4 regions of the Nonomuraea sp. NPDC049129 genome follow, and region 2 is predicted to be linked to each of the others. Evidence: riboswitches for the same ligand, from Rfam matches in the RefSeq annotation. Region 2 holds a riboswitch; each other region holds the start of a gene.
The links. A riboswitch is a leader RNA that binds a small molecule or an ion and turns the genes downstream of it on or off. The one in region 2 is predicted to bind cobalamin.
Positions count from the first base shown of each region.

Region 1: linked by a shared signal. The riboswitch ahead of cobN (cobaltochelatase subunit CobN) and the one ahead of AB0B64_RS35585 (ribonucleoside-diphosphate reductase subunit alpha) in region 2 are both predicted to bind cobalamin.
Region 3: linked by a shared signal. The riboswitch ahead of AB0B64_RS38635 (CbtB-domain containing protein) and the one ahead of AB0B64_RS35585 (ribonucleoside-diphosphate reductase subunit alpha) in region 2 are both predicted to bind cobalamin.
Region 4: linked by a shared signal. The riboswitch ahead of AB0B64_RS46370 (ABC transporter substrate-binding protein) and the one ahead of AB0B64_RS35585 (ribonucleoside-diphosphate reductase subunit alpha) in region 2 are both predicted to bind cobalamin.

Region 1 is NZ_JBEZDU010000015.1:266,346-274,132, reverse strand. It holds gene AB0B64_RS38680 (precorrin-2 C(20)-methyltransferase) at 1-806, opposite strand, end outside; gene AB0B64_RS38675 (precorrin-8X methylmutase) at 812-1,432, opposite strand; gene cobG (precorrin-3B synthase) at 1,470-2,717, opposite strand; cobalamin riboswitch at 2,746-2,934, shown strand; gene cobN (cobaltochelatase subunit CobN) at 2,969-6,556, shown strand; gene AB0B64_RS38660 (cobyrinate a,c-diamide synthase) at 6,511-7,787, opposite strand, start outside.
Region 2 is NZ_JBEZDU010000013.1:200,533-208,319, forward strand. It holds gene AB0B64_RS35575 (mechanosensitive ion channel domain-containing protein) at 1-395, opposite strand, end outside; gene AB0B64_RS35580 (ribonucleotide-diphosphate reductase subunit beta) at 408-1,403, opposite strand; gene AB0B64_RS35585 (ribonucleoside-diphosphate reductase subunit alpha) at 1,430-3,637, opposite strand; cobalamin riboswitch at 3,764-3,958, opposite strand; gene AB0B64_RS35590 (tripartite tricarboxylate transporter substrate-binding protein) at 3,963-4,928, opposite strand; gene AB0B64_RS35595 (SAM-dependent methyltransferase) at 5,034-5,837, opposite strand; gene glmS (glutamine--fructose-6-phosphate transaminase (isomerizing)) at 5,875-7,695, opposite strand; gene AB0B64_RS35605 (hypothetical protein) at 7,744-7,787, opposite strand, start outside.
Region 3 is NZ_JBEZDU010000015.1:257,693-265,479, forward strand. It holds gene AB0B64_RS38610 (CrcB family protein) at 1-275, opposite strand, end outside; gene AB0B64_RS38615 (DUF190 domain-containing protein) at 287-640, opposite strand; gene crcB (fluoride efflux transporter CrcB) at 637-1,116, opposite strand; gene AB0B64_RS38625 (hypothetical protein) at 1,287-2,243, shown strand; gene AB0B64_RS38630 (M28 family peptidase) at 2,484-4,034, shown strand; cobalamin riboswitch at 4,012-4,141, shown strand; gene AB0B64_RS38635 (CbtB-domain containing protein) at 4,176-4,364, shown strand; gene AB0B64_RS38640 (CbtA family protein) at 4,373-5,113, shown strand; gene AB0B64_RS38645 (histidine phosphatase family protein) at 5,120-5,737, shown strand; gene AB0B64_RS38650 (VWA domain-containing protein) at 5,757-7,787, shown strand, end outside.
Region 4 is NZ_JBEZDU010000023.1:13,232-21,018, reverse strand. It holds gene AB0B64_RS46385 (cytochrome P450) at 1-658, shown strand, start outside; gene AB0B64_RS46380 (SDR family oxidoreductase) at 655-1,470, shown strand; gene AB0B64_RS46375 (Gfo/Idh/MocA family oxidoreductase) at 1,641-2,504, shown strand; cobalamin riboswitch at 2,512-2,632, shown strand; gene AB0B64_RS46370 (ABC transporter substrate-binding protein) at 2,705-3,673, shown strand; gene AB0B64_RS46365 (iron ABC transporter permease) at 3,685-4,683, shown strand; gene AB0B64_RS46360 (ABC transporter ATP-binding protein) at 4,680-5,483, shown strand; gene AB0B64_RS46355 (adenosylcobinamide amidohydrolase) at 5,574-6,224, shown strand; gene AB0B64_RS46350 (hydantoinase B/oxoprolinase family protein) at 6,366-7,787, opposite strand, start outside.

The DNA.
Region 1 (7,787 bases), on a different contig from region 2:
GTGAGCCACGGCCGCCCGGCCGGGCCGAGACCGATGACGGTCACCTCGCCGCGCCCCTCGGTCGATGAGGGCTCGGGGACGAAGGTGCGCTCGGCCGGGCTGGCGAGCAGGGCCAGCGAGAAGTACGGAACGCCGTCGGCGTCCACGTCCTTGAGCGGCGCGACGCGTTCGGCGCCCATGGTGGCGCGCTCGACGTACCAGGCGTCGTCCAGCCGCCCGGCCTCGGCCAGGGCGTCGCGGACCTTCTCGAACGTCCTGCCCAGCTTCAGCACCGCCGCCGAGTCGGTGCCGCGCAGCCGCTCGGCCAGCACCTCGGCGGGCAGCGTGCCGGGCAGTACGGTCAGCACCTCGTCCCGCTCCACCAGCGGCCGCCCCAGTACGGCGGAGGCGGCGCTGACCGAGGTCACGCCCGGCACCACCTCGGTCGGATAGCGGTGGGCCAGCCGCTTGTGCATGTGCATGTAGGAGCCGTAGAACAGCGGGTCGCCCTCGCTCAGCACGACCACGGTCCGGCCCGCGTCCAGGTGGGCGGCCAGCCGTTCGGCGCAGTCGGCGTAGAAGTCGTCCAGCGCGCCCTGGTAGCCGCTGGGGTGGTCGGTGGTCTCCGTGGTCAGCGGGTACAGCAGCAACTCCTCGATCTGCCCCTCCCGCAGGTACGGCAGCGCGATCGAGCGGGCGATGCTGCGGCCGTGCCTGGCGGCGTGGTACGCGATCACGTCCGCCTCGCCGATCAGCCGGGCCGTCTTGACCGTGACCAGCTCAGGGTCTCCCGGGCCCAGTCCGACCCCGTACATCCGTCCCGTCATCGCCGTCACTCCGTCTCGTTCGCGATGGCGTTGACCGCCGCCGCCGTCATCGCACTGCCGCCGCGGCGCCCGTGCACCACCAGGTATTCCAGGTCGCTGTCCGCCAGGGCCCGCTTGGACTCGGCCGCGCCGATGAAGCCGACCGGCACGCCGAGCACCGCCGCCGGCCTGCCGGCCCCGTCGGCGACCAGTTCGAGCAGCCGGAACAGGGCGGTCGGGGCGTTGCCGATCGCCACCACGGCGCCGTCCAGCCGGTCGCGCCACAGCTCCAGGGCGGCGGCGCTGCGTGTGGTGCCGAGGCGTTCGGCCAGCTCCGGCACGCCTGGCTCGCCCAGAGTGCACACCACGTCGTTGCCGGCGGGCAGCCTGCGCCTGGTGACGCCGGAGGCGACCATCTGCGCGTCGCACAGCACGGGCGCGCCGCGCCGCAGCGCCGCGCGGGCCCGGACGACCACCGAAGGCGACCAGTCCAGGTCGGCGACGAGGTCGGTCATGCCACACGCGTGGATCATCCGCACCGCCACCTGGGCCACATCCGGGGGCATCCCGGTGAGGTCGGCCTCGGCACGGATGGTCGCGAATGAGCGCCGGTAGATCTCGGCGCCGTCGCGCAGGTAGTCGGTCACTGCTGCCTTTCCTCGTATCGGTCGAAGCTGACCGCCATCAAAGCGGTCGTTCCTCGTAGCCGTCGGCGGTGGCCACCATTTGGACCACCCGGCCGCGGGGCAGCCCGCAGCGCCGCTCGCAACCCGCCCAATGCACCGGCGTCGCAGCGGGCGCGTCCAGGGTCGCCACCCACCGCCGTACGTCCTCCTGCACGTCCGCCAGCGACTTGGCGCAGCCGGGACGTCCGGTGCAGGCGCTCACCCCGACCCAGGGCGACGCCGGATCGGTCACCAGCCCTGCCGCGGACAGCTGCCGCACCGCCCGCTCGGCCGCGGCGGGGGACAGGTCCAGCAGGACGACCGTCCGCCACGGCGTCAGCCGTACGGGAACCGCCCCGCCGTCGTCGGCGGTGTCGGCGATAGCGCGTACCTGAGCGGCGGACAGCCGCCCGAGCGGCACCACGGCCTCCAGCGCCACGCGGCCGTCCCGCTGATCGACAGGTCCGGGACGATGGGCCGAGCGGGGAGAGGATGCGTCCAGAGCGGTCGTCGCACGCTCGCCCGCAACGCCGAGGTGGGCGGCGATTCGGGCGGGACCGTCCGCTAACTCCGCGATCCGCCACGCGCCCCGGTCACGATCGGAAAGCCCGCGCTCCCGTTCGTCGAGGAACGCCTCGGCGGCGGCGATCATCTGCCCGACCGCCGCGTCACGAGGCACGACAAGCCCGGTGTCCACGCCCGCCAGCAGCAGTGACACCCAGGCGTCACCGCCCGCCACCGCGCCGTCGGGCAGTGCCGCCCAGGCGTCACCATTCACTGCCGCAGGCACGAGAGTGACATCGGCGGCCAGCTGCCGCATGTCACCCGTGCCGTCGTCCAGCGCGAACAGGAAGCGCCCTGGCAGCCCGGCCAGCCGGGTCCGCGCGCACAGCGCCAGGTCCAGGGCCTCGACCAGGGGTTGCGTGTCCACCAAACCCGCAGGACCGCGGCCGCCGAGCGGCGAGGCGACGATGTTGCGTACCCGTTCGTGCGCGGCCGAGGGCAGCAGCCCGACGCCGGCGATCCGTTCGGCGAAGACGGCCGGCGCGCGCAGGCCCCGCACCTGTACGTTCGCCCGCGACGTGAGCTCGACCACCCCGGAGCCCAGCTCCGCCGCGCAGGCCGCCAGCTCGCGGAGCTGGACGCCGGAGACCGCGCCGCCGGGCAGGCGGACCCGGGCCAGCGGGCCGTCGGCGGCCTCGTGCACCTGGAGCGCTCCCGGACAGGCGTCGGGCCGGACCCGTCCGGAAAAGTCGGCTATGGACACGATGAGGATGGTAACGCCACTTCTGGTGGAGGTTGCTCCTGCCGTAGGCTCCTGGGTAGGCGATGGCAAAGGGAGGAAGCCGGTGCGAATCCGGCGCGGTCCCGCCACTGTGACCGGGGAGCGAACCCCACCGCAGGCCACTGCCCGGCAACGGGTGGGAAGGCCGGGGTGAGCGCTGATCCGGGAGCCAGGAGACTCCTGCCGTCGCGACACCCACGACCGGGGCGAGGACCCCGAGGGAGGATCGTGCCGTGCCTGGCGACAGCCATACCGTCCTGCTGCTCTCCACCTCCGACACCGACCTGCTGAGCGCGCGTGCCTGTGGCGCCGCCTACCGTCTGGGCAACCCCGCCCGGCTCGACCCCGACGATCTGCCCGGCCTGCTGGAGGGGGCCGACCTGGTCGTCGTACGGCTGCTCGGCGGTCGCCGCGCCTGGCAGGAGGGGCTCGACGCGCTGCTGGCCGGGCCCCGTCCGGTCGTGGTGCTGGGCGGCGAGCAGGCGCCGGACGCCGAGCTGATGGAGCTGTCCACGGTGAGCGGCGGCGTCTGCGCCGACGCGCACGCGTACCTGGCGCACGGCGGGCCCGCCAACCTGACCGAGCTGCACGCCTTCCTGTCCGACACCGTCCTGCTGACCGGGCGCGGGTTCGCGCAGCCGGCGCCCACGCCGTCCTGGGGGCGGCTGGAGCGCGAGGCACGGTCACACGAGGGGCCCGTGATCGGGGTGCTCTACTACCGGGCGCACCACATGGCGGGCAACACGGCCTTCGTCGAGACGCTCTGCGCCGCCGTCGAGGAGGCGGGCGGGCAGGCGCTGCCGGTGTTCTGCTCCTCGTTGCGCACCGCCGAACCCGAGCTGCTGGAGACCCTGCGGGCCGCCGACGCGCTGGTGGTGACCGTGCTGGCGGCGGGCGGCTCGCGTCCCGCGACGGCGGGCGCGGGCGGGGACGACGAGGCGTGGGACGTGGGCGCGCTGGCCGCGCTCGACGTGCCGATCCTGCAAGGTCTGTGCCTGACCACGTCCAGGCAGGCGTGGGAGGACAACGACGACGGCCTGTCGCCGCTGGACGCCGCCTCGCAGGTGGCCATCCCCGAGTTCGACGGGCGGATCATCACGGTGCCGTTCTCCTTCAAGGAGATCGATCCGGACGGGCTGACCGTCTATGTCGCCGACCCGGAGCGGGCCGCGCGGGTGGCGGGCATCGCCGTACGCCACGGGCTGCTGCGCCACACCCCGCCCGGCGGGCGGCGGCTGGTGGTGATGCTGTCGGCGTACCCGACCAAGCACTCGCGCGTCGGCAACGCCGTCGGGCTGGACACCCCCGCCAGCACCGTACGGCTGCTGGCCCGGCTCGCCGAAGCGGGCTACGACCTGGGCGAGGGCTTCCCCGGCGTGGCCGAGCAGGACGGCGACGCGCTCATCCACGCGCTCATCGCCGCGGGCGGCCAGGACCAGGACTGGCTGACCGAGGAGCACCTGGCGGGCAACCCGGTACGCATCTCCGCCGCCTCCTACGAACGCTGGTACCGCACACTCCCCGCCGGCCTGCGCACCGGGATCGAGCGGCACTGGGGACCCCCGCCCGGCGAGCTCTTCGTCCATGACGGCGACATCGTCCTGGCGGCGCTGCGCGCCGGGAACGTCGTGGTCATGGTCCAGCCGCCACGCGGCTTCGGCGACAACCCGATCGCCATCTACCACGACCCCGACCTGCCGCCCAGCCACCACTACCTGGCCGCCTACCGCTGGCTGTCGGCCGAGTTCGGCGCGCACGCGATGGTGCACGTGGGAAAGCACGGCAACCTGGAATGGCTGCCGGGCAAGTCGGCCGGCATGTCCGCCTCGTGCGGCACCGACGCGGCCATCGGCGACCTGCCGCTGATCTACCCGTTCCTGGTCAACGATCCGGGCGAGGGCACCCAGGCCAAGCGGCGGGCGCACGCGGTGCTGGTGGACCACATGGTGCCGCCGATGGCGCGGGCGGAGACGTACGGCGACATCGCCCGGCTGGAACAGCTCCTGGACGAGCACGCCACCATCGCCGCCATGGACCCGGCCAAGCTCCCGGCGATCCGCGCCCAGATCTGGACACTGATCCAGGCCGCCCGACTCGACCACGACCTCGGGCTGGCCGATCGGCCGCACGACACCGAGTTCGACGACTTCATCCTGCACGTGGACGGCTGGCTCTGCGAGGTGAAGGACGCGCAGATCCGCGACGGCCTCCACGTGCTCGGCCAGGCGCCGGCCGGGCAGGTCAGGGTGGACCTGGTGCTGGCCATGCTGCGCGCCAGGCAGATGTGGTCGGGCCGCGAGACCCTGCCCGGCTTACGTGAGGCGCTCGGCCTGGCCGAGGACGGCACGGCGGGGCTGGCCGAGGCGGACCGGGCCGAGGCGACCGCTCGTGCCCTGGTCGAGGCGATGGAGGAGCGAGGCTGGGCACCGGAGGCGGCCGAGGAGGTCGCTCGCACGCTGCCCGCCGATCGGCGCGAGCTCGTCACGCGGGTGCTCGCGTTCGCCGCCACGGAGGTCATCCCGCGCCTGGCCCGGACGACCGACGAGCTCGACCACGTCCTGCACGCCCTGGACGGCGGCTACGTGCCCGCCGGGCCGAGCGGATCGCCGCTGCGCGGCCTGATCAACGTGCTGCCGACCGGCCGCAACTTCTACTCCGTCGATCCCCGGGCGGTGCCCAGCCGCCTGGCCTGGGAGACCGGCCAGGCGATGGCCGAATCACTGCTGGAGCGCTACCGCGCCGACACCGGCGACTGGCCCCGCTCGGTGGGACTGTCCGTCTGGGGCACCAGCGCCATGCGTACGGCCGGCGACGACGTGGCCGAGGTGCTGGCCCTGCTCGGCATCCGCCCCGTATGGGATGAGGCGTCCCGCCGGGTCACGGACCTGGAGCCGATCCCGCTCGCCGAGCTGGGCCGGCCGCGCGTCGACGTGACCGTCCGCATCAGCGGCTTCTTCCGCGACGCGTTCCCGCACGTGGTGGCCATGCTGGACGACGCCGTACGGCTGGCCGCCGGGCTGGACGAGCCGCCCGAGCACAACTACGTACGCGCCCACGTGACCGCGACCGGCGGCGAGGAACGCCACGCCACGATGCGCATCTTCGGCTCCGCGCCGGGCGCCTACGGGGCCGGCCTGCTGCCGCTGATCGACAGCCGCAACTGGCGCGACGACGCCGACCTGGCCGAGGTGTACGCGGTCTGGGGCGGCTACGCCTACGGCCGCGACCTCGACGGCGTGGCCGCGCGCCCGCAGATGGAGGACGCCTACCGCAGGATCGCCGTGGCCGCCAAGAACGTCGACACGCGCGAGCACGACATCGCCGACTCCGACGACTACTTCCAGTACCACGGCGGCATGATCGCCACCGTCCGCGCGCTCACCGGCCGGGCCCCGGCCGCGTACGTGGGCGACAGCACCCGCCCCGACGCCGTACGCACCCGCACCCTGTCGGAGGAGACCTCACGGATCTTCCGCGCCAGGGTGGTCAACCCGCGCTGGCTGGCGGCGATGCGGCGGCACGGCTACAAGGGCGCCTTCGAGCTGGCCGCGACCGTGGACTACCTGTTCGGCTACGACGCCACGACGGGCGTGGTGGCGGACTGGATGTACGACAAGCTCGCCGAGACGTACGTGCTGGACCGGGAGAACCAGGAGTTCATGGCCCGGTCCAACCCGTGGGCGCTGCACGGGATCGCCGAACGGCTCCTGGAGGCCGCCGAACGTCGCATGTGGGAGCACCCGGACCCGGAGATCCTGCGCGGTCTGCAGGAGGTCTATCTCAAGACCGAAGGGGACCTGGAGGACGACACGAGCCGGTGAGCGAGGGCCGGCGATCCGGCCCAGTGAAGGTGCAGGTAGGACGCGGTGACCAGCGGGTCGCCGTGTCCGTCCGTGCCGCCTCCCCGGTTCCGGAACAGCGGCTCGCCCCCGTGCTCGACCGTGGTCCGGTGGAACTCGTGCCCGTGGAAGCGCTCGCCCGCCCTCGTCAGGGGTGAATCCTTCAGAGCCACGGCGTCCCGGTAGCCGAGCGTGAGCCTGCCGGTCATCCGCGCCCGGCCCGGCACCCGCCCGCACATGCGCCGCCCGTCCAGCTCCTCGCACAGGTAGAGCAGCCCCGCGCACTCGGCGGCGATCGGGCCGCCGAAGGAGGCCACCTGCTCACGCAGCGGCTCGTTGGCGGCCAGCTCGGCGGCGTACACCTCGGGGAAGCCGCCGCCGAGCACCACCGCGGCGGTGCCGTCCGGCAGCTTGTCGTCGCGCAACGGGTCGAAGGTCGCCACGTCCGCGCCGGCCGCACGCAGCAGCTCGACGTGCTCGGCGTACCCGAACGTGAACGCCGCCCCGCCCGCCACCGCCACGACGACACCCTCTCCGACGCGCGCTCTCTCCTCGACGCCGGCGCTCTCCTTCGTCGGGTCCCATACCGGGCCAGTGAGGGCAGACGCCGTCGCGGGGTCCCATGCCGTGGCGGTGAGCGGGGGCGCCGTCGTCGCCAGCCGCATCAGCCCGTCCAGGTCGCAGGAGCGCGCCACCAGGGCGCCGAGCCGTTCCACGGCCTGTACGGCCTCGGCTTCACGTTCGGCGGCGGGCACCAGACCCAGATGGCGGGAGGGCGTGGAGACGGCGTCGTCACGGCGGATCGCGCCGAGCACCGGCATGCCCGCCGCGTTCAGCGCGGCCCGGCACAGCTCCTCGTGCCGGTCCGAGGCCACCCGGTTGAGTACCACCCCGCCCACCCGTACGCGCGGGTCGAACGTGGCGAACCCGTGCACCACGGCCGCCACCGACCGGCTCTGCCGGGCCGCGTCCACGACCAGCACCACCGGCGCGTCCAGCAGCCGGGCGACGTGCGCGGTGGAGGCGAAGTCGCCGTCGCCCTTGCCGTCGAACAGCCCCATCACGCCCTCGACCACCGCAACGTCGCACCCGGCCGCACCGTGCAGGAACAGCGGCGCCACCCGCTCCTCGCCCACCAGCCACGGATCCAGGTTGCGCCCGGGACGCCCGGCGGCCAGCGCGTGATAGCCCGGATCGATGTAGTCGGGGCCCA
Region 2 (7,787 bases):
CCGATCTGGGTCATGATCCGCCGTGCCCGGCGATTGCGCTCCCCCTTGACGAGGACCAGCCGGTCCAGGACGACGTCGGTGAGGGCATAGCTGGCCTGGACGATCAGCCAGGTGACGCAGGCGATGGTGACCAGGCCGAGCACGCGGTCGATCGTGCCGCCGAGCTCGCGTAGGCGGACGCTCTCGCCGATCATCCCGGGCGAGAACACCAGGTTGGCCGCCACCACGACCCCCACCGAGTACGCCGCCCAGGTGCAGTGCTCCACCAGGTGCCGGGCGAGCGCCCATTTGCGACCCGCCCTGACCAGCAGCCTCCTGACCACCTCCACCACGAGAATGGCGCCCGCCACCGAGATGGCGAGAATGAGCCAGTCAGTCGGCGACTGCACGTTCATGCCCCCTATGTCTTAAAAGATCTCGTCAAATGTCACATTGCCCTCAACAGCCACTTGGTATGCGGAGACACGCCGTTCAAAGAAGTTGGCCAGCTCCTGGACGTCCTGCAGCTCCATGAACCCGAACGGATTGGCCGTGCCGTATCTCTGCGGCAGCCCGAGCCGAGCCAGCCGCTGGTCGGCGACATATTGAAGGTAGTCGCGCATCTGCTCGACGCTCATGCCGGGCATGCCGTCGCCGCACAGATCGCGGGCGAAGGCCAACTCGGCGGCGACGGCCTCCTCGATCATGCGGGTGACCTGCTCCCCCAGCTTGTCGTCGAACAGCTCGGGCTCCTCGGCCCGCACGGTGTCGACGACGCTGAAGGCGAACTCCATGTGCATGGACTCGTCACGGAACACCCAGTTGGTGCCGGTGGCCAGCCCGCCGAGCAGGCCCCGAGACCGGAACCAGTATACGTAGGCGAACGCTCCGTAGAAGAAGAGCCCTTCGATGCAGGCGGCGAAGCAGATCAGGTTGAGCAGGAACTGCCGCCGCTCGTCCGCGCTCTCCAGCCGCCGCAGGCCGTTGATCGAGTCGATCCACCGGAAGCAGAACTCCGCCTTGTCCCTGATGGACGGAATGTGCTCGACGGCGGCGAACGCCTTGACCCGTTCCTCCAGGTCAGGCAGGTACGTGTCGAGCAGCGTCAGGTAGAACTGCACGTGTACGGCCTCCTCGAACAGCTGCCTGCTGAGGTACAGGCGCGCTTCGGGGGCGTTGACGTGCTGATAGAGGTTGAGCACGAGGTTGTTGGCCACGATGGAGTCGCCGGTGGCGAAGAAGGCGACCAGCCGGTTGATCAGGTGGCGCTCCTGCGGCGTCATCCTGGCCAGGTCGGCGAGGTCGGAGTGCAGCTCCACCTCTTCGACGGTCCAGGTGTTGCGGATCGCGGCGCGATAGCGCTCGTAGAAGTCCGGGTAACGCATGGGGCGCAGGGTCAGGTCCATGCCGGGGTCGAGCAGCATTGGGGGTCTCCGTTCGAGGGGGTCTACTACTGGCAGGCTTCGCAGGTTTCCGGGTTCTCCAAGGAGCAGGCGACGGCGTCGAGCGCGATCGTCGTCTGCGCGATCGTCGTCTGGGCGATCCGGGTGGCCGGGCGTGAGCGCAGGTAGTAGGTGGTCTTCAGGCCCTGCTTCCAGGCATAGGCGTACATCGACGACAGCTTGCCGATCGTCGGGCTGGCCATGAACAGGTTGAGCGACTGCGACTGGTCGATGTACGGCTGACGGGCCGCGGCCAGGTCGATGAGCGCCTTCTGCGGCAGCTCCCAGGCCGTCCGGTACAAGGTCTTGAGGTCATCGGGGATGCCCGCGATGTCCTGGACCGAGCCGTCCGCCCGCTTGAGGTCGTCGCGCATCCGCTGCGTCCACAGCCCGCGAGCCTGGAGGTCGGCCACCAGGTAGCGGTTGACCTGGAGGAACTCCCCCGACAGCGTCTCGCGCTTGAACACGTTGGACACCTGCGGCTCGATGCACTCGTAGCACCCGGCGATGGAGGCGATGGTCGCGGTCGGGGCGATGGCGACCATCAGCGAGTTACGCAGCCCGGTCGCGGCGATCTTCGCGCGCACCTCGTCCCAGCGCGGCGACGCGGCGGCGCCGTAGTGGTCGGGGTGCAAGACGCCGCCCGCCGCCCTGGTCTCCTCGTACGACGGATGCCGGCCGCGCTCGACGGCCAGATCGGCGGAGGTGTCGTAGGCGGCCAGGGCGATCTCCTCGGCGACGCGGGTCGACAGCCCCAGCGCCTCGGGCGAGTCGAACGGCAGCCGGAGCGTGAAGAAGACGTCGGCCAGGCCCATCACGCCGAGCCCGATCGGCCGCCAGCGCTTGTTGGCCGCCTCGGCCTCGGCGGTCGGGTAGAAGCCCAGGTCGATGGTCCGGTCCAGGAAGCGCACCGCCGTACGGACGGTCGCGCGCAGCCGGGCCCAGTCGACGCCCTCGCCGGTCAGGTGGGCGGCGAGGTTGATCGAGCCGAGGTTGCACACCGCCGTCTCGCCGTCGCTGGTGACCTCGAGGATCTCGGTGCACAGGTTGGACAGGTGGATGACGTTCTCGGGCCGGGCCGTCTGGTTGGAGGTGCGGTTGGCGGCGTCCTTGAACGTCATCCAGCCGTTGCCGGTCTGGGCGAGGGTGCGCATCATCCGGCCGTAGAGGGTCCGGGCGGGCAGCTGCCGGGTGTAGCGGCCGTCGGCCTCGTAGGCGCGGTAGGCGCGGGTGAACGCCTCGCCGTACAGGTCGGTGAGGTCGGGGACCTGCTTGGGGTCGAACAGCGACCAGACCTCGTCGGCCTCCACCCGCCGCATGAACTCGTCCGGCACCCAGTTGGCCAGGTTGAGGTTGTGCGTACGCCGGGCGTCCTCGCCCGTGTTGTCGCGCAGCTCCAGGAACTCCTCGACGTCGGCGTGCCAGGTCTCCAGGTAGACACAGGCCGCGCCCTTGCGGCGCCCGCCCTGGTTGACGGCGGCGACGGAGGAGTCGAGCGTGCGCAGCCAGGGCACGATGCCGTTGGAGTGCCCGTTGGTGCCCTTGATGAGGGATCCGCGCGAGCGCACCCGGGTCCACGCGATGCCGATGCCCCCGGCGTACTTCGACAGCCTGGCCACCTGCCCGTAGCGGTCGTAGATCGACTCCAGCTCGTCGCGCGGCGAGTCGAGCAGGAAGCACGACGACAGCTGCGGCCGGCGCGAACCGGAGTTGAACAGCGTCGGCGAGCTCGGCAGGTACGACAGCGTGGACATGAGGCCGTACAGCTCGGCGGCCTCGGCGACCGTCTCCGACAGCCCGCAGGCCACGCGGAGCAGGAAGTGCTGCGGCCGTTCGAGCACGGTCCGCGACTCCGGGTGCCGCAGCAGGTAGCGGTCGTAGACCGTACGCAACCCGAAATACTCGAAGCGGTCGTCCGCCTCGCCGGAGACGAGCGCGTCGAGCTCGGCGGCGTGCGCGCCGACGAAGGCGGCGAGCGAGTCCTGGATCAGCCCGGCGGCGTGGCTGGCGGCGATGGACTCGGAGAAGGTCCGCACGCCGTGCCCGGCCGCCTCGTCGGCGATCTCCTCGGCCAGGAGCCGGGCGGCGATCCGGGAGTTGGCCGGATCGGTGATCACTCGTGCGGCGGCCTCCTCGATCGCCAGCCGCCGGTCGACGGTGGCCGGCTGGTGATCGGCCGTGGCCGGCTGGTGATCGGCCTCAATGATCTGCGTCACGTGCTCTCTCCTCGCGAGCTCATCCCCGTGAGGGCGCGTGAGAGCACGGCGGCCCTGGACTCCACGGCCGCCGACGCCCCCGGCCCTCCCTCGAGGCCATGGACACTTCGATGGGCGGAGCCGGCTGGCTCCCCCAACGTCGCCGGCAGGTCTTCGGGCTCGCGGGCATGGTCGATCATTCCTACTGGCCGTCGCTTCCCGGAGATCTCCAGTGCTCGTGACGGCGGTCGTTCCCGCTCACCGCTGCGGGGCAGCCCCGGAATCGCACCGGGTTCCCTTTTGCTCCGCCCCGAGGGGCGAACCAGCGACGATCAGAATCCTACATCTAGTGGCCCTTGGCGCAACTACCCCAGCATGTTGTGTCAGCGGTGTCGAGCATGCCCAGATCGCGGAGCACGGCCCTGGTCCTGCCGATCTCCGAGGCCAGCCACTGTTCGAAGTCGTCGCCGCTGAGCGGGATCGAGGTCCATCCCTCCGCCCGGCAGGCCGCCCGCCACGAGTCGGACCCCGTGACCTCGTCGCAGAGCCGGATGGCGACGGCCTTGCCGTCATCGGTCATGCCTTCGGGCCCCACGGCCGCGCACCAGTCGGCGAAGTCCACCCGCACCCCGCACTCCAGCAGGCTCGGCGCCTCGATGCCGTCCACCCGGCGCGCGCTGGAGACGGCGAGCACCCTGACCAGGCCCTTGCCGATGGCGCGGCGCCAGTCCGCGAGCGTGCCGGTCGCCGCCGCGGCCTTGCCGCCGAGGAGCGCGGCCGAGGCCTCCTCGCTGCCGGGAAAACCGGTGTAGTCGACCTGCCGGGTGTCGGCGCCGAGGCCCTTGGCGATCAGCCCGAACAGCAGGTGGTCGGGCTCGCCCTGCGGGCCGCCCGTCAGGGGCGTGCGGTCGGGGTGGGCGACCAGTTGCGCGCCGAACTGGTCGAAGGTGGCGAACTTGGAGTGTGCGGGCACCACCACCACCTCGATCTGGCCGGTGAGCCGGGCCAGCGGCGTGGCGGTGTCGAGCAACGACAGCCCGTTGTTGAGCTCGGTCGCGGCCAGCGCGGGCAGCCCGGTGACGGTGATCCGGGTGACGGGCGGCGTGCCGGAGACCGGGAAACCGGCGTCGCGGGCGGTTTTGACGAGCGTCTTGGCGACGCGGGCCCAGCGTCCGGCGCCGGGGACGATCGCGAACCGGCCCGAGAGGCCGGCCGCGTTGACGGCGCGTCCGCCGAGGCTCCCCTCCGTGCCACATCCTGTCGCGCAGGCCGCCACCGCCAGGCCGAGCGCGAAGAACCCCCGTCGGCGCATGGCGTCCTCCCCTCGCACCCCATAACTACCCCAGGTCACTGACACTTAACGCACTGTTACACATCAGGGTTGTCATTATCAGGGATCACGAAAAGTCGGGAAGAACTATGATGTTTTCTCGCCCACACCGACGAGCAGGTACGACGGCAGCGAGGGCTCGCTGACCAGCCTGGGCCGGTCGGGACGCCAGTCGGGGGCGTGCACCAGGCCCGGCTCGACCAGCTCGAAGTCCCCGAAGAACGCCCGAATCTCCCTCGGAGTCCGGTCGGTACCCGCCCCGGCCGAGGTGGGCCGGTGGAGCGGCGTGGCGCCCTCCTCGAACCGTCCCCGCGAGGTCGCGTGGGTGAGCACCAGGTAGCTGCCGGGCGCCACCGCCTCGCGCAGCCTGGTCACCATCTTGCCCGGGTCACGGGCGTCCGGGATGAAGTGCAGGATCGAGACCAGCAGCACGCCCACCGGCTCGTTCAGGTCCAGGAAGCGGGACGCCTGCGCCAGCACCTCGTCGGGGTCGAGCAGATCGGCCTGGACGAAGACGGCCCGGCCCGCCTCCTCCAGCAGCGCCCTGGCGTGGGTGGCGACGACCGGGTCGCGATCGACGTAGACGACTTTCGCCTCCGGCGCCACCTCGTGCACGTTGCCCTGGGTCGGCAGCCCGCTGCCCAGATCGAGGAACTGGCGGACGCCCGCGTCCGCCAGGTGGCGGACCGCGCGCTGGAGGAAGGCCCGGTTGGCACGCGCCAGCAGGACGGCTTGCGGGAGCAGCTCCGCAAGCCGGTCGATCGCCTCGCGGTCGACGGCGTAGTTGTCTGTGCCGCCGAGCATGTAATCGTACATTCGTGCGAGATTTGGCGGTTGACCATGAAACTCGGGCACAGTTTCGATCTTAAGTCCTGCCGGTCCGCTTATCACGGGCTATGTGCCTATTGTGGCCGCCGTGTCGTAGCAGTTACTCGACTGTGACGCTCTTAGCCAAATTGCGCGGCTTATCCACATCGCGTTCGAGCGCCACGGCGGCGTGGTACGCCAGCAGCTGCAGCGGGATCGTGAGCAGGATCGGGTCCAGCTCGATCTCGTTCTTCGGCACCACGATGACGTCGTCGGCCAGCTTGGCGTCGGGTTCGCGGTGGCCCACCATGAGCACCTTGCCGCCGCGGGCGCGGATCTCGCCGAGGGTGGTGAGGTTCTTGTCGAGCAGTTCGTCGTCGGGGACGATCGCCACCGTCGGCATCTCGGGGCCGATGAGGGCGAGCGGCCCGTGCTTGAGCTCGCTGGCCGGATAGGCCTCGGCGTGGACGTACGAGATCTCCTTGAGCTTCTGCGCGCCTTCGCGGGCCACGGGATAACCGCGGACCCGGCCGACGAACATCATGCTCGGATAGTTCGCGTACTTCTTCGCCAGCTCGGCGATCTTGTCGCCCTGCGCCAGGATCTCCTCGATCTGGCCGGGCAGCCTGCGCAGGCCCTCGCAGACGCGGCGGCCATCGGCGGGCGAGAGGTCGTGCACCCGGCCGAAGTGCAGCGCGAGCAGCGCGAACGCCAGCGACGTCGAGGTGAACGCCTTGGTCGAGGCGACCGAGACCTCGGGCCCGGCGTGCAGGTAGATACCGCCGTCGACCTCGCGGGCGATGGCGCTGCCGACCGCGTTGACGATGCCGATGACCCGGCCGCCCTTGCGCTTGAGCTCCTGTACGGCCGCGAGCGTGTCGTAGGTCTCGCCCGACTGGCTGATCGCGACGTAGAGCGTGTCGGGGTCGACGACCGGGTTGCGGTAGCGGAACTCACTGGCCGGCTCGGCGTCGGCCGGGATGCGGGCCAGCTCCTCGATCAGCTGCGCGCCGATCTGGCCGGAGTAGTAGGCCGAGCCGCAGCCGATGATCTTCACCCGGCGGAAGGAGCGGGTCTCGCGGGCGTCCATGTTCAGGCCGCCTAGGTGCGCGATGTGGAAGCGCTCGTCGAGGCGGCCGCTCATGGTGCGCGAGACCGTGTCGGGCTGCTCGGAGATCTCCTTGAGCAGGTAGTGCTCGTAGCCGCCGGTGTCGTAGTGCCCGGCGTCCCAGTCGACGGTCAGCGGCTCCTTGGCGGTCTCGCGCGCGTCGCTGGCGAAGGTGTGGAACCCGTCGGCCTTGAGCACGGCCAGCTCGCCGTCCTCCAGGTGCACGACCTGGCGGGTGTAGCGGACGAGCGCGGCCACGTCGGAGGCGGCGAACATCTCCTTCTCACCGATGCCGAGCACGATCGGGCTGCCGTTGCGGGCCACGACCACCTCGCCGGGCCGCTCACTGTCGACGACCGCGATGCCGTACGTGCCGACGATGCTCTTGAGCGCCTTGCGTACGGCCTCCTCCAGCGTGTCGGTCTCCTCGACCGTACGGGCGATCAGGTGCGCGAGCACCTCGGTGTCGGTCTCGGAGACGAACTCCGCCCCGTCGGCGGTCAGCTTGGCGCGCAGTTCGTCGGCGTTCTCGATGATGCCGTTGTGCACGACCGCGATCCGCTCGTCGGACGACAGGTGCGGGTGCGCGTTGACGTCGCTGGGCACGCCGTGCGTGGCCCACCGCGTGTGACCGATGCCGAGGGCGCCCTTGAACCTGGGGGGTACGACCTTCGCCAGGTCGGCGACCCGGCCTTTGACCTTGCGTACCTTGAGCCCCTTGTTGGACACGACGACACCGGCCGAGTCATAGCCTCGGTACTCCAGCCTTTGGAGCCCCTCCAGCAGGATGGGCGCCGCATCCTTCGACCCGACATAGGCCACGATTCCGCACATACGACGCTCTCCTCTGCTTTTGGGGCTTTTTCTATCTTTTGTCCGCTTTTATCCGTACACGATCCTGCGCAGTTGCCGGAGCGACAGCTCCG
Region 3 (7,787 bases), on a different contig from region 2:
ACGAAGCGAGCTCCATCCTGGGCGAGCCGCAGGGTCTCATAGCTGAAGGTCGAGTAGGTGGTCAGCGCGCCACAGAACCCGGCGCCGGCGAAGGCCATCACCGCGCCGTCGGCGGGCAGTCCGGCCAGGAAGCCCAGCAGCGCCGAGCCGGCCAGGTTGACGGTGAAGGTGCCCCACGGGAACAGGGAATCGTGGCGCGCCTGGACGAACCGGTCGGCCAGGTAACGCAGCGGCGCGCCGATCGCCCCGCCGAGAACGACCAGCGCCACTGTCAGCGGGCCGCCGCTCACTGGGCCGGCCCGCTGCTGGGGCGGCCGACATAGCGGATCACCTCGACCTCGTCCAAGATGACCAGCCCCTCAGAGATCAGCTCGTCCAGCTGCGGCAGGAAGGCCCGGATCCGTTCGGCGGCGTCGACGATGACGACCGACACCGGCAAGTCCCCCGACAGCGACAGGATGCGCGAGGTGTGGATGTGGTTCGAGGCCCCGTAGCCCTCCATGCCGCGAAACACGCTCGCGCCGGCCAGCCCGGCCGCATGCGCGCGATGGACGATCTCGTGGTAAAGCGGCTTGTGGTGCCAGGTGTCGGTGTCGCCGACGTAGATGGTCAGCCGTAGCGCCGCTCCGGCCAGTTTCATGCCCGCCTGCTCTTTCCGACGCACCAGCGGGCTGCCGCGCTGCCCGCCCATACCGCGGTCAAGGCCAGCAGGGGGGTCAGCGCCAGGTACGCCAGCGCCATGCGAGCCGCGTCGCCCGCCAGCAACTGGCTGGTCTCCAGGATGTACGTGGAGAAGGTGGTGAACCCGCCCAGCACGCCGACGCCCAGCAGCGGGCGCACCCATCCGGGCGCGGACCAGACCTCGGTGATGGCCACCATGAGCACCCCGATCAGCAGACACCCGACGGTGTTGACGGCCAGCGTCGTCCACGGAAAGGCCCCGGCCTGGCGCGGAAAGGCCACGCCCAGGCCGTAGCGGGCCAGCGCACCCGCCGCGCCGCCGAGCGCGATCACCCCCAGCGTCGCCCACGGAGCCCGGCGCAGCTCGGCACGCTGGGCGGCCACGCGCAGGTCGACATCGGCGTCCACGGGACGCTCCGTTTCGGGACGGGACATGAAGATCCTCCTACCAGCAGCACAAAACAACCTCTGGTAGGGACCGTTGGCGGCTGGGTGCCACGGTTACCCGCCACCGGATCGGCGGCGAGGCGGTGGGCCCCACCACCGCGACCTCCCCCGGGGAGGTTCCCCTCGACTATACCGATCGGCCGAAACAGGACCCGGTAGTGGCCTCTCCTGCCGGCGCCTCCGCAAGACGTCAGGCCGCGGTGATGGTGGGGTTCCTCAAGGCCGCCCGCGACATGCGGCAGAAGCCGCTGGTGATCGCGCACCACGCGGCGCGGTCGGCGACCGGGCTCGGCGTGTGGGGGCAGGACACTCCGCGCGAGTTCCGCAACGGCAACAACACCGCCCCCGACGTGTACGTGGGCTTCGAGGGCGCCCCCGGGCACCAGGCCGGCCCGCTGAACGGCGGCGCCCGCGGCGGGTACGGCAACCACCCCACCTACGGCGGCTTCGACCAGATGACCGCGCGGGTCGGCGGCCTGTGGGACTCGCTGCTGGGCGAGGGGCGGCACTGGTGGATCACGGCCACCTCCGACTCGCACGTGCACTGGACCCGCGGCGGTTCGGACTTCTGGCCGGGCGAGTACAGCAAGACGTACGTGATGGCCCGCCAGGACTACGGCGACATCATGGACGCCCTGCGCAACGGCCGCATCTTCGTCACCACCGGGGACCTGATCACCGCTCTCGACGTCACCGCCGGCAACCAGGGCCGCCAGGCCACCGTGGGCGAGACGCTGGTGGTCAACCGGCGCAACCGCACCGACGTCGAGGTCGAGATCCGGTTCCGGCCGCTGGAGGGCAAGAACGGCAACGGCGACCGCCCGGAGGTGCGGCGCGTCGACCTCATCACCGGGCAGGTGAGCGGCGTGAGCGCCAACCTGGACGCCGACACCAACCCCACCACCAAGGTCGTGGCGCGCTTCGGCCCGGGCGACTGGCGTCGGCAGGGCCGGGACTACGTCATCCGGCACACGCTGAGCGACGTGCAGACCGACAGCTACCTGCGGGTACGCGGCACCAGCACCGACGAGATGGAGCCGGCGGCCGACGGCAAGGAGAGCCCGTGGCAGGACCTGTGGTTCTACTCCAACCCCGTCTTCGTCCGCGTCCGCTAGCCCGCCGGCCTTGGGCGGTCCCGTTCAGCCGCGTCCGCTGACCCGCTCATCCCGGCCGGCCCGCTGACCTGGGGCGGTCCCATGTACCACGCGGGGCCGCCCTCTCTCCGCACCAAGCGCGGCGCCGGGGGTCTTTCAACTGGGGGTCTTTTCAACGGTTACGGGGCCGGGTTACGTTCGCGTTCGGCGAGACTCGGGGATCGTCTGCCTTCCCGTTCCTGTCCCACAGGGGGAATCCGAATGCGCAGAGTCATCACCATCCTGGTCACCGCGCTCTCCGTGACCATCGCCATGGCCGTGCCCGCCAACGCCGACGGCCTGGACGACGTCTTCGCCAAGCTGCTGGTCAAGCAGGTCAAGGGGACGAACGTCGCCAAGCACCTGCGAGCCCTGCAGGACATCACCACCGCCCACGGCGGCATCCGCGCGACCGGCACCAGCGGCTACGACGCCTCCCGCGACTACGTGGCGAACAAACTGCGCAAGGCCGGATACAAGGTCACGCGGCAGCCGATCAACTTCGTCGAGAGCTGGGCCGAGAACACCCCGCCGACGCTGGCGCTCACCGCGCCGAGCGCGAAGACGTACCTACCGAACGAGGACTTCTTCACCTTCCAGCCCTCCCCGTCGGGCGAGGTGACCGCGCCGGTCCAGGGCGTGGACCTCACGCTGCCACCCACCCCCACGCCGACCTCGACCAGTGGCTGCGAAGCGGCGGACTTCGCCGGGTTCGTGGCCGGACGTGTCGCGCTCGTCCAGCGCGGCACCTGCCCGTTCGTCACGAAGGTGCAGAACGCGGCCGCGGCGGGTGCGACCGGGCTCATCATCTTCAACGAAGGCCAGCCGGGTCGTACTGACGCGTTCCCGTTGGACATCGGCGAGTGGCGGGGCGGGATCCCCATGGTGTTCGCCGACTTCGCCGTGGGCAACGAACTCGCGAGCACGCCGGGCGCGACCGTACACCTCAAGGTCGACGCCAACCTCGTGCTCGGCAGCACGGACAACGTGATCGCCGAGACCCGCTTCGGCGACCCGCGCAATGTCGTCATGGTGGGCGCGCACCTCGACAGCGTGACGGCGGGGCCCGGCATCAACGACAACGGCTCGGGCAGCGCGGCGATCCTGGAGGTCGCCGAGGAGATGGCGCTCTACCCGGTCAGGAACAAGGTCCGCTTCGCCTTCTGGGCGGCCGAGGAGATCGGGCTGCTCGGCTCCGATCAGTACGTCGGGTCGCTGTCGCAGGCGCAGCGGGACCGCATCCGGGTGTACTTGAACTTCGACATGGTGGCCACGCCGAACTACGCCTACAAGCTGTACGACGGCGACAATTCCGACAACGTCGGCTCTCCCGCCGGTCCGCCCGGTTCGGCCGAGATCGAGCAGCAGCTGGCGGCGTTCTACGGCTCCCGCGGCCTGCCCACGGTGGGCACGGACTTCGACGGGCGCTCGGACTACGGGCCGTTCATCGCGGTCGGGATCCCGGCCGGCGGCATCTTCACCGGCGCCGAGGGGATCAAGACGGCCGCTGAGGCGGCGCTGTTCGGCGGGACGGCCGGGGTCGCCTACGACGCCTGCTGCCACCAGGCGTGCGACACCATCGCCAACATCAACGCCACGGCGCTGGACGTGGACACGGACGCCATCGCCGACTCCGTTGCCCGATACGCCTCCAACCTCCGCTCCATCCCGCCGCGAGTGGCACCCGCGACCAGCCGTGCGCGCTTCACCCCGCCAACGTCAGCCTTCCTCGATGTGTTGACGCGAACGGGAGGAAAGGATACGTTCCGGTAGATTTCACGGTTGTCCAAGGGAAATCCGGTGAGATGCCGGTGCGGACGCGCCACTGTATCCGGGACGTAGATCCCGGGAGCCAGGTCGCTTGGGCCTCCGTGACCTCATTTGTTGGGACGCGTCATCCCTGAGGAGGCACTGATGAGTGGTCTGTCCGCTCCTACCGTCATTCCGTTCCCCCGTCTGCGGCTGTGGTTGCTGGCCGTACCGGTACTGCTGCTGGTCGCCTACCTGGTGCTGATGGACAACGGCGCCATCTCGCAGACGGGTGCGTACCTGCACGAACTCATGCACGACGGGCGTCACCTGCTCGGCGTGCCCTGCCACTAGACCTCGGCATGGTACGCACCCTGCTGGTCAGGGGCCTGCTTCTGGGCCTGCTGGCCGGATTGATCGCGGGCGGCTTCGCCTTCGCCTTCGGGGAACCGCAGGTGGACAGTGCCATCGCACTGGAACAGGCGCACGCCGCGCAGGAACCTGGCCATGACCACGGCGAGGCGGAGCTGGTCAGCAGGCCAGGCCAGAAGGCCGGGCTCTTCCTAGCCACCGGCCTGTACGGGCTGGCCGTGGGAGGGGTCTTCGCCCTGGTGTACGCGGGTCTGCGGGGCCGGGTCGGTCCCCGGTCGGAGGGCGGGCTGGCGCTCGCCGCCGCCGGGGCGGCGTTCGGGGCGGTGATCCTCGTACCGTTCGTGAAATATCCGGCCAATCCGCCGGCTGTCGGAGACCCGGAAACGATCAACAGCCGGACCGCCCTCTATGTCGTGATGATCCTTGTCGGCCTGGCCGCGATCGCGATCGCGGTGGCGACCGCGCGCCGGGTGACCGCCGGGCCATGGGCGCGGTGGGTCACGGCAGGGGTCGCGTACCTGGTCCCGGTGGTCGCCGCGTGGCTGCTGCTGCCGACCGTGGACGAGGTGCCCGAGGGCTTTCCTGCCACGTTGCTGTGGCAGTTCAGGCTCGTGTCGCTGGGGACGCAGCTCGTCTTCTGGACGGCCTTCGGTGTGCTGTTCGGGTGGGTGAGCGACAGGGCGGCGCGGCGGGCGGCGGCCGTACCCGCGACTGCCGTCTCGCCGGGCTGAGCCGGCGTGCTGTTCGTCCGGCACGCCAGCACGCCGGGGATGCGGACCGCCTGCTTTCCCCTGGCCGATGAGGACGCCGACACGGCGAGCCTGGCCAGAGCACACGGCTTGGCTTCGGTGGTGGCCGACTCGATGGCGGTCGGCTCGGCGGCGACCGGCTCGGCGCTGACCGGCTCGGTGGCGGGCGGCTCGGTGGCGTGGGTCGCTCCCAGTGTCGCGGCGCGGCAGACCGCCGCCGCGCTCGGCCGGGAAGCGTGCGTGGTCGCCGCGCTCGCCGAGGCGGATCACGGCCGGTGGCGCGGCCTGCCGTACGGGCGGGTCGCGCGGGAGGAGCCGGACGCGCTGGCGAGCTGGCTGGCGGATCCGGACGCGGCGCCGCACGGCGGGGAGAGCCTGGCCGTGCTGGCGGCGCGGGTGGCCGGCTGGCTCGACTCGGTACGCGCGGAGCCCGAGGCGGTCGCCGTCTGCGACGCGGGCGCCATCCGGGCGGCCCTCGGCCATGCGCTGGGGCTGGACCCCCTGCGCGCCGCCCGTTTCGATCTCGCGCCGCTGTCCGTCACCGAACTGACCGTCACGCGAGGCGGCTGGCGGGTCGCCCACGTCAACCGGAAGATCCTGTCTTGAACGTACGGAAGGTCCTGTCTTGATCGTCTCGTATCCGTTCAGCGCCGTCGTCGGGCTCGACGACCTGAAGCTGGCGCTGGTGCTCAACGCCGTCTCGCCCCGGGTGGGCGGTGTGCTGGTACGAGGTGAGAAGGGCACCGCCAAGTCCACCATCGTGCGCGCGCTGGCCGCCCAGCTTCCCCCGGTGAACGTGGTGCCCGGCTGCCGGTTCGCCTGCGATCCGGCCACGTCCGACGCCGAGTGCCCGGACGGCCCGCACGAGCCGGACGCCCAAGGGCTTCGCCGTCCGGCCGCGTTGGTGGAGCTGCCGGTCGGCGCGTCGGAGGACCGCCTGGCCGGCTCGCTCGACGTCGAGCGGGCGCTGACGGAGGGGGTGAAGGCGTTCGAGCCGGGCCTGCTGGCGGCCGCGCATCGCGGCGTCCTGTACGTGGACGAGGTGAACCTGCTGCACGACCACCTGGTCGACCTCCTGCTGGACGCGGCGGCCCTGGGGACCTGTTACGTGGAGCGGGAGTCGGTGTCGGTCCGGCATCCGGCCCGGTTCCTGCTGGTCGGGACCATGAATCCGGAGGAGGGTGAGCTGCGGCCGCAGTTGCTGGACCGGTTCGGGCTGACGGTGGAGGTGAAGGCGTCCAGGGATCCGGTGGAACGCGCCGAGGTGGTACGACGCCGGCTGGCCTTCGACGCGGACGCCGAGAAGTTCGCGGCCCGGTGGGCGGCCGAGGAATCGGCGCTGGCGGCCAGGATCGCCCGGGCTCGCGGCCGGGTGTCCGGCGTGCGGCTGCCCGACGCGCGCCTGCGGCAGATCGCGACGGTGTGCGCGGCGTTCGAGGTCGACGGATTGCGGGCCGACCTGGTCACGGCCAACGCCGCCATCGCCCATGCCGCCTGGCATGGGCGCGAGAGGGTGACGACCGAGGATGTACGGGCGGCGGCCCGCCTGTCGCTGCCGCATCGGCGGCGGCGCGACCCCTTCGACGCTCCGGGGCTGGACGAGTCGCTGCTCGACGAGCTGCTGGAAAGCACGTCGGAGGACGACGATCCGGACGGTCCGGAGGGTCCCGATGGCGGGAATCCTGGCGCCTGTGGGCCTCCTGACGCCTCCGGGCCTGCTGACCATTCCGGGCCTGGGGAGGACGGCGGCCCGGCGAGCGCCGCGCCACCGGCGGGTGACGGCGAAACGCCGATGCGCGATCAGCCGACCGGTCCCTCCGACGGCCGGATGATGAATGACAGCCGCGTCCCGGATGATGGCCGCCTACCGAATGACGGCCGCGTACCGAACGACGGCTGGATGCCGAATTACGGCTGGATGCCGGATGGCAAGGGATCGGCGAAGCAGCTGGCCGATGCCGGGCAGTCGCCGGACGCCGGGAGCATCTATGGGCAGGAGCCGCCGGGCCGAGTGGCCGGGCTGGCGGCGCCGTACCGGGTGCCGTTGCTTCAGGTGCCAGGGATCGGCGAGGGCGTGGCGGGGCGGCGCTCGCGCTCACGCACCACACGCGGCCGGGCCACCGCCTCGCGCCGCCCCGGCGGACGGGTCCGCGATCTCCACATGCTGGCGACGGTGCTGGCGGCGGCGCCGCACCAGGTGAGGCGCGGGCGTACCGGTCCCGGGCTGGTGCTGCGCCAGGACGACCTGCGCGAGGTGGTGCGTGAGGGCAGGGAGGGCAACCTCGTGCTGTTCGTGGTGGACGCCAGTGGCTCGATGGCGGCTCGCCGGCGGATGAGCGCCGTCAAGACGGCGGTGCTCAGTCTGCTGCTTGACGCCTACCAGCGGCGCGACAAGGTCGGCCTGGTCACCTTCCGTGGCGCGGGCGCCGTGCTGGCGCTGCCGCCGACCTCGTCGGTTGAGGCGGGCGCGGCCCGGCTGCGCTCGCTGCCGACCGGCGGCCGTACCCCGTTGGCGGCCGGGCTCGTGCGGGCGGCGGAGGTGCTGCGCGTGGAGCGGCTGCGCGACCCCGCACGGCGGCCGCTGCTGGTGCTGGTGACCGACGGGCGGGTGACGGCGGGCGGCGATGTGGAACGGGCCGCCACCCTGCTGGACGGC
Region 4 (7,787 bases), on a different contig from region 2:
GCAGCCGCCCGACCGCCAGCTCGAACTGGCCGACAGTTTCCTGACCTATCTGGATTACGTGGATCGGCTGGTCGCGGCCCGCGCCAAGGAGCCGCGCGACGACTTCACCTCGCTCATGACCTCGCTGATCGGCTCCGAGCTCAGTCACCGCGAGGTGGTGGAGCTGATCTCCACGATCCTGCTCGGCGGCAACGACACCGTGCCGAACCAGCTCGCCAACAGCGTCCTGCGGCTACTGCGCGAGGACGCCTGGCCAGTCGCGCCGCCGCTGATCCAGAACGCGGTGGAGGAGTGCATGCGCATCGACGGCGCCTCCCTCGGGTCGTTCCGGTACGCCACCACGGATATTTCGCTACACGACGTGATAATTCCGGAAAAGTCGTTGGTACTCCTCTCCACCGACTCCGCCGCCCACGACGAGACCGTCTTCCCCGACCCGGACCGGTTCGTCATCGACCGGCCCAACGCCGACGCCCACATGGTGTTCGGCTACGGCATCCACTTCTGCGTGGGCGCCGCGCTCGGCCGACTGCAGCTTCGGACGGCGCTCGACGTGCTCGGCCGCCGCCTACCCTCGCTGAGGCTCGCCGACGAGCCCATCGTCTACCGCAAGTCCCTCGTGGGCCGGGGGCTGACGGCTCTGCGGGTGACGTGGTGAGTGCCGCGCCGGGTCGGTTCGATGGGCGGGTTGCCCTGGTGACGGGCGCGGGGTCGGGCATCGGCGCGGCGTGCGCGTCGCGCCTGGCCGCCGAGGGTGCCTGCGTGGGCGTCCTGGACGTGCACGCGGCGGGGGCCAAGTCGGTCGCCACCGCCATCCGCGCCAGGGGCGGCACGGCCACGGCGCTCGTCTGTGACGTGTCGGACGAGAAGCAGGTGGCCGAGGCGATCGGTGACCTGCTCGCCTCGTTCGGCCGCCTGGATATCGTCCACTCCAACGCGGCCGCGCTCGACCCCGGCACCTACGGCCGCGACCGCGACCTCGAGGACCTCGACGTCGCCGTATGGGACCGCACGATGGCGGTGAACCTGCGCGGCTGCCTGCTCATGGTCAAGCACGCGGCCCCCGTGATGGCCGACGGCGGCGCGTTCGTCGTCACCTCGTCGGTCTCGGGCCTGCTGGGCGACGTCGCGCACGTCGCGTACGGCACCTCGAAGGCGGCGCTGACCGGTTTCGTGCGCTATGTGGCCACCAAGTACGGCTCGCGCGGCATCCGCTGCAACGCCATCGCGCCCGCACTGGTCCTGACCGACGCGGCCGCGCAGGCCCTCGGCCGGGAGCGGCTGGCCGACAAGGCGGCCGAACGGCTGCTGCCCTGGGCCTGCACCCCGGACGACGTGGCCGACCTCGTCGCCTTCCTCGCCTCGGCTGAGTCCCGGTGCATCACGGGACAGACCATCGTCATCGACTCCGGCACGGTGGCCCACCGCCCTGAACACGCCCTGCGCCAATGGCGCGACGCGGCGGGGTGACCACCGGAATTCCCCGGAGCGGTCCGTCACACGACTGTCTCGATCCCTGTGACGGTTTGTCGTGGCAGGAGTCCCTCGGAGCGGACACCCCTGCGGGGGAGCGGAAGCCCGGATACCCGGAGAACATTCCTAGGAACCGCATTAGGGTTGTGGCGGATCAAGGGGGATGAATGGAGCCGGTGTCGGTCGGGTTGGTCGGGGCGGGGCCGTGGGCGGAGCGCGCGCATGCGCCCATGCTGGTCAACAGCCCGCATCTCCGGTTCGCCGGCGTGTGGGCTCGGCGTCCGGAGGCTGCCGCTCGGCTGGGGGCGCCGGTGTTCGAGCGGGTCGAGGAGTTGTTCGAGGCGTGCGAGGCCGTGGCGTTCTGCGTGCCGCCGGGCGTACAGGCCGAATTGGGGGTGCGCGCGGCGAAGGCCGGGAAGGCGTTGTTGCTGGAGAAGCCGCTCGCCGACTCGCTGGAGAACGCGCGGCGGCTCGCCGATGCCGTGCGTGAGGCCGGTGTGGCCTCCCAGATGGTGCTCAGCATGCGTTATATGAAGCAGGTCAGGGAGTTCCTGGCGCGCTGCGCGGAAATCGAGGCGTTCGGCGGTCACGCCGCGAACATCTCCGATGTCCTGCTGGGCGGCCACCTCTTCGGCACCCCGTGGCGGCTCGAGCGCGGGGCGCTCCTGGACGTCGGGCCGCACGTGGTCGACCTGCTCGACGCCGCGCTCGGCCGGGTGACCGGCGTGCGCGCGCACGGCAACCCGCTCGGCTGGACCGGACTGCTGCTCGATCACGAGGGCGGCGCGGCCAGCGAGGCGTCGCTGTGCATGGCCGCCGCCGGTGACCTGCCGCCGGCCAGTGTCGCGGTGTACGGCAGGACGGGCAGCGCGACGCTGCTGCCCAGTGATGACGACGATCCGTTCGAGACCATCGCCGAGGAGTTCGCGCGGACCGTACGCCAGGGCGGCGGCCACCCGCTGGACGCGGCCCACGGGCTCAGGTTGCAAGAGATCATCGCCGAGGCGGAAGCCCAATTGGGCACCCCTTGACTTAACGCGCATCTGGCGCATTGATAGCGTCTGTCCGACGCGCAGAGTTGCAGCGAAGTCCGGTGCGAGTCCGGCGCTGTCCCGCAACTGTCATAGCCAGGTCGCCTGCCTCCGCGCTGACGTCATCAACCCTCGTGGAAAAGGGTGATCCGTCGCTCTCAAGCGGGTCTCTCGGTTCCGACAGTGTGAAAGGACTTCTCGTGAGGCCCGTACGCACGGCCTTCGCGGGCGCGCTGCTGGGAACGCTCGTTCTGGCCGGATGTGGTCAGACCAGCACTACCACCACCCCGTCACCCGCGAGCCCCACCGGCACGACCGGCACGACCGGCTCGACCAGCTCCGCCGCCTTCCCCGTGACGGTCGAGGCGGGCAACGGCAAGGTCAGCATCGCCAAAAAGCCGGAGCGGATCGTCTCGCTCTCCGCCAGCCATACCGAGACGCTCTTCGCCATCGGCGCGGGCCCCCAGGTCATCGCGGTGGACGACCAGTCCAACTACCCGGCCGGTGTCCCCAAGACGGACCTGTCCGGCTTCAAGCCGAACGTCGAGGCCATCGTCGCCCAGAAGCCCGACCTGGTGATCGTCTCCAACGACATCGACGGCATCGTCGCCAAGCTGGGCAAGGTGAACGTGCCGGTCCTCCTGGAGCCCGCCGCCACCAAGCTCGACGAGGCGTACGACGAGATCACCGACCTCGGCGCCGCCACCGGCAACACCGAAAAGGCCGGACAAGTCGTGACTGGCATGAAGACGTCCCTCGACAAGCTCTCGGCGAACGCCCCCAAGGACAAGAAGCTCACCTACTACCACGAACTCGACCAGACCCCCTACGCGGCGACGTCCAGCACGTTCATCGGGCAGATCTACGCCATGTTCGGCCTCACCAACATCGCCGACAAGGCGCCGGACCCGGCGGGCGGCTACCCCAAGCTGTCGGCGGAGTTCGTCGCCCAGGCAGACCCGGACCTGATCTTCCTGGCGGACGTGAAGTGCTGCCAGCAGAGCAAGGACACGCTGGCCAAGCGCCCCGGCTGGAAGGGACTGTCGGCCGTCAAGGGTGACCAGGTGATCCAGCTCGACGACGACATCGCCTCGCGCTGGGGCCCGCGGGTCGTCGACCTGGCACAGACCATCAGCGACGCCGTCGGCAAGGCGGCCACCCGCCAGTGAGGTCCAGACCGATGTGGACGGCGGGCGCGCTGGCCGTGCTCGCCGTCTCCATGGTCGCCGGGCTGCTCGGCGGGGCCGCCGACATCTCGCCGTGGCAGGTGGTGCTCCAGGCGCTCGACTGGCTGCCGTACGTACACGTGGACTCGGGGCTGGCCCCCGTGGAGCAGGGGCTGCTGTTCGAGCTGCGGCTGCCCAGAGTGCTGGTGGCGGCCGTGGTCGGCGGACTGCTGGCCATCGCGGGGGCCGGCTACCAGGGGGTGTTCCGCAACCCGCTGGCCGACCCCTATCTGCTGGGCGCCGCGGCCGGAGCCGGGCTGACCACCACCGTGGTCATCGTGCTCGTGCCGACCCCGGCCGTCGGCATCCCGGTGGCCGCCTTCGCGGGTGCGGTCGGCGGGGTGTTCCTCGCGTACGTGCTCGGCAACACCGCCGGGCGCTCGGGCGGCACCGCCACGCTGGTGCTCGCCGGGGTGGCCGTCACCTCGTTCCTGACCGCGATCCAGACGTTCATCCAGCAGTTCAAGGTCGAGCAGTTGCAGCGCATCTACTCCTGGATCCTGGGCGACGTGGGCGGCGGGTGGGACCAGTTCTGGCTGGTCCTGCCGTACGCCGCCGTCTCGGCCGTGCTGCTGCTCGCGCACGGGCGGATGCTGGACGTGCTCTCGGTGGGGGACGAGGAGGCCACCAGCCTCGGCGTCCGCGCCGGGCGGGTACGGCTGGCGGTACTGCTCGCCGCCTCCCTGGCCACCGCGGCGGCCGTGGCGGTGAGCGGGCTCATCGGGTTCGTCGGCATCGTCATCCCGCACGTGGTCAGACGGCTGGCGGGCGGCTCCTACCGGATCGTGCTGCCACTGTCGCTGATCGGCGGCGCCGCCTTCCTCGTGCTCGCCGACCTGGTCGCGCGCACCGTCATCGCCCCCGCCGAACTGCCCATCGGGGTGGTCACCATGTTCGTCGGCGCGCCGTTCTTCGTGGCGGTCCTGCGCATGACCCGGCAGACCGCCACATGACCGCCGACACGGCCCGGCCGGCCCGGATGATCGAGACGAGCGGCCTGTCCGTACGGCTCGGTGAGCGCGAGGTGCTCAGCGACGTCGACCTCTCCGTACGGCGCGGCGAATGGCTGGCGATCATCGGCCCGAACGGCGCCGGAAAGTCCACCCTGCTCAAGGCCGTCATGGGCGTCGTCGCCCACCGGGGCGACGTCACCGTCGGCGGCCGGGCCGCGAACACGCTCAGGCCCAGGGACCGGGCCAGGCTGGTCGCCTACGCCCCCCAGACGCCCTCGCTGCCACCCGACATCACTGTGTACGACTACGCCCTGCTCGGCCGCACCCCGTACATCCCCTACCTCGGCAGCGAGAGCCGCCACGACAAGGAGGTCACCAGGTCCGTGCTCGAACGCCTCGACCTCACCGAGTTCGCCGCGCGCCGGCTGGGGGAGCTGTCCGGTGGCGAACGGCAGCGGGTGGTCCTGGCCAGGGCACTGGCCCAGGAGGCGCCCGCGCTCCTGCTCGACGAGCCAACGACCGCGCTCGACCTCGGGCACCAGCAGCAGGTGTTGGAACTGGTCGACCGGCTCAGGCTCGCCGACGAGCTGACCGTGGTGACGACGCTGCACGACCTGACCCTCGCCGGCCAGTACGCCGACCGGCTCCTCCTGCTCGCCGGCGGCCGGGCCATCGCTGCCGGGCGGCCGGGACAGGTGCTCACGGAGGCGCTGGTCGGCACCCACTTCGACGCCCGGGTGGAGATCGCGCCGGGTCCCGGAGGCCGGCCCGTGGTGCACCTGGTCAGGGGTGTCTCGTGAAAGTGGCGTCGGCCTATCGGGTCGAGGATGTCGTCCTGAAGGGGATCTGGTGGCCTACCGGGTCGAGGGCGTTGTCCTGAAGGGGGTTTCGTGGAGCTGACGTATCGGGTCGAGGACGGAGCGCGGCTCGGGTCGCTGCTGTGGGAGTTCGGGCCGGGGTGGCGGATGATCTCGTCGGCGCTGCTGGGCGGGGGGATCGGGGAGCGTACGTGGGTGCTGAACGCGCAGGTCGTGGCGGGCTACTCGCGGATGGACCCGGTCGAGCACCTGCTCGATCTCGGGCCTGATGGCAGCGGGGTGGGGATGATGACCGCCGCCTCGGTGGAGCGTTACGCGCGGTCGGTGGACGGCGGCGCGGAGGTCGTGGCGACGGTCGGGTTACGCGTCCCCACCTGGGCGGCCGCCCCCGAGGGCGCCACCGACCCCGAACTGGCCCCGATGCTCGCCACCCCCGCGCCGCCCGTGGGGACGATCAACCTGATGGCCGTGGTGCCGGTCGCGATGACCGACGCCGCCCTGGTCAACGCCGTGATGACGATGACGGAGGCCAAGTCGCAGGCGCTGATCGAGGCGGGCTTCCCGTGCACCGGTACCGCCTCGGACGCCCTGTGCCTGGCCGTACGCGTTGAGGGGCAGCAGGAGCTCTTCGGCGGCCCGCGCTCGACCTGGGGCGCCCGCCTGGCCCGCGCCGTCCACTCCGCCGTCCACCAGGGCGCTGCCTCCTGGCGCCCCCGGAGCTAGGACGATGGTCCCCCGGGGTGGTTCGTCCCACGACCGCCTCGATCTCCTGTGACGGGCCGTGGAGGTTGGTGTCCTTGTGGAGGGATGCCACCTTCGGTGGGATCCGGGGGCGGGGAAGAGTGGACGTCCGCAGCCGCTGGATCAGCGGGTGAGGCCGTAGTCCTCCTGGGCGCCGCGTTCCGTGACGTGGCCCGCGTCGAGGTCGGCGAGCACCGCTTCGCGGTCCCGCTCGTACGGGGAGCCCATTCCGCCCCCGCCCGTCGTCTCCACCACGAATGCCTCACCCGCGGCGAACCGTACGTTGTTCACCTTCGACGCCAGTCGCTCGACCGTCCCGTCCAGGTGGCGCTTGAAGAAGCCGCCGACCCGTCCCGGCAGCCCGCCGTCGCGGCCCGGCGGGGCCAGACGCAGCCGGTCGCCGCGCGTCGTGACGTGGCAATCCGCCAGGAACCGGTACACGGTCCGCGAGCCCAGCCCGCCGCGATGCCGTCCGGGGCCGCCGGAGTCCGGGATGGTCTCGATCGACTCCACGATCAGCGGGCAGCGGCTCTCCACCGGCTCCGCCTGCGGCACCGAGTTCCGGCCGATGCCGAAGTGCACGCCTGTCGCGTCCGGCCCGTCGAGCCCCCGCCGCGCGCCGACGCCGCCGAAGTCGTACGACAGGTGGATCCAGTACGGTGCCCCGACGGCCGCGATCGAGAACGGCTGGAGGATGCCGCTGGGCGCGATGGCCCGCTCCGGTACGGCATCCGACAGCGCTTGGAAGATGGCCTCCATGGCCGCGTAGATCGGCACGTACCGTCCACCGCACGGGTAGGGAGAGCGGGCGTTGAGCAGCGAGCCCTCCGGCAGCCGTACCTCGATCGCGCGCAGGCAGCCGTCGTTCATGGGAATCGTCGGATCGAGGAAGCAGCGCACCGCGAAGACGGCGGCGGCCAGCGACTGTGACGCGGACGCGTTGATCGCCGCCGGCACCTGCGCCCCGGTCCCGGCGAAGTCCACCACGGCCCTCATCTCGGGCGCCTGAGGCTCGACGCGCCCGCCATCGGAGGAGTGGCGTTCCAGGGTGATGGCCACCCTGACATCATGCGATTTTTCAGGACTTATTCCGTCGTCGTCGATCGGGTACGACGCCTCGAAGCGGCCCTCCGGGAGGTCGGCCAGCGCGGTCCGCGTCCTGGCCTCCGTGTAGTCGAGGTAATCGTCGATCCCGCTCGCCAGCCCCGCCGCCCCGTACTCCGCCACCAGCGCCCCGACCCGGGCGGCCGCCACGGCGGTGCCCGCCACGAGCGCCCGTACGTCGCCCATGACCTTGTCCGGCGTACGGCTGTTGGCCCGCAGGATGGCCTCCACGGCCGGTTCCAGACCGGCGGAGGTGGCCAGCCGTACGGGAGGCAGCTGGAGCCCTTCGAGGAAGATGTCGGTGGCCAGCGGCGCCATGCCACCGGCGGACAGCCCGCCCAGGTCCGACACGTGGATCATGGTCGCGGCGAAGTAGGCGGGCCGGTCCTCGACGAAGACGGGCCGGTAGACGAGCAGGTCGTTGGTGTGCACGCCGCCCCG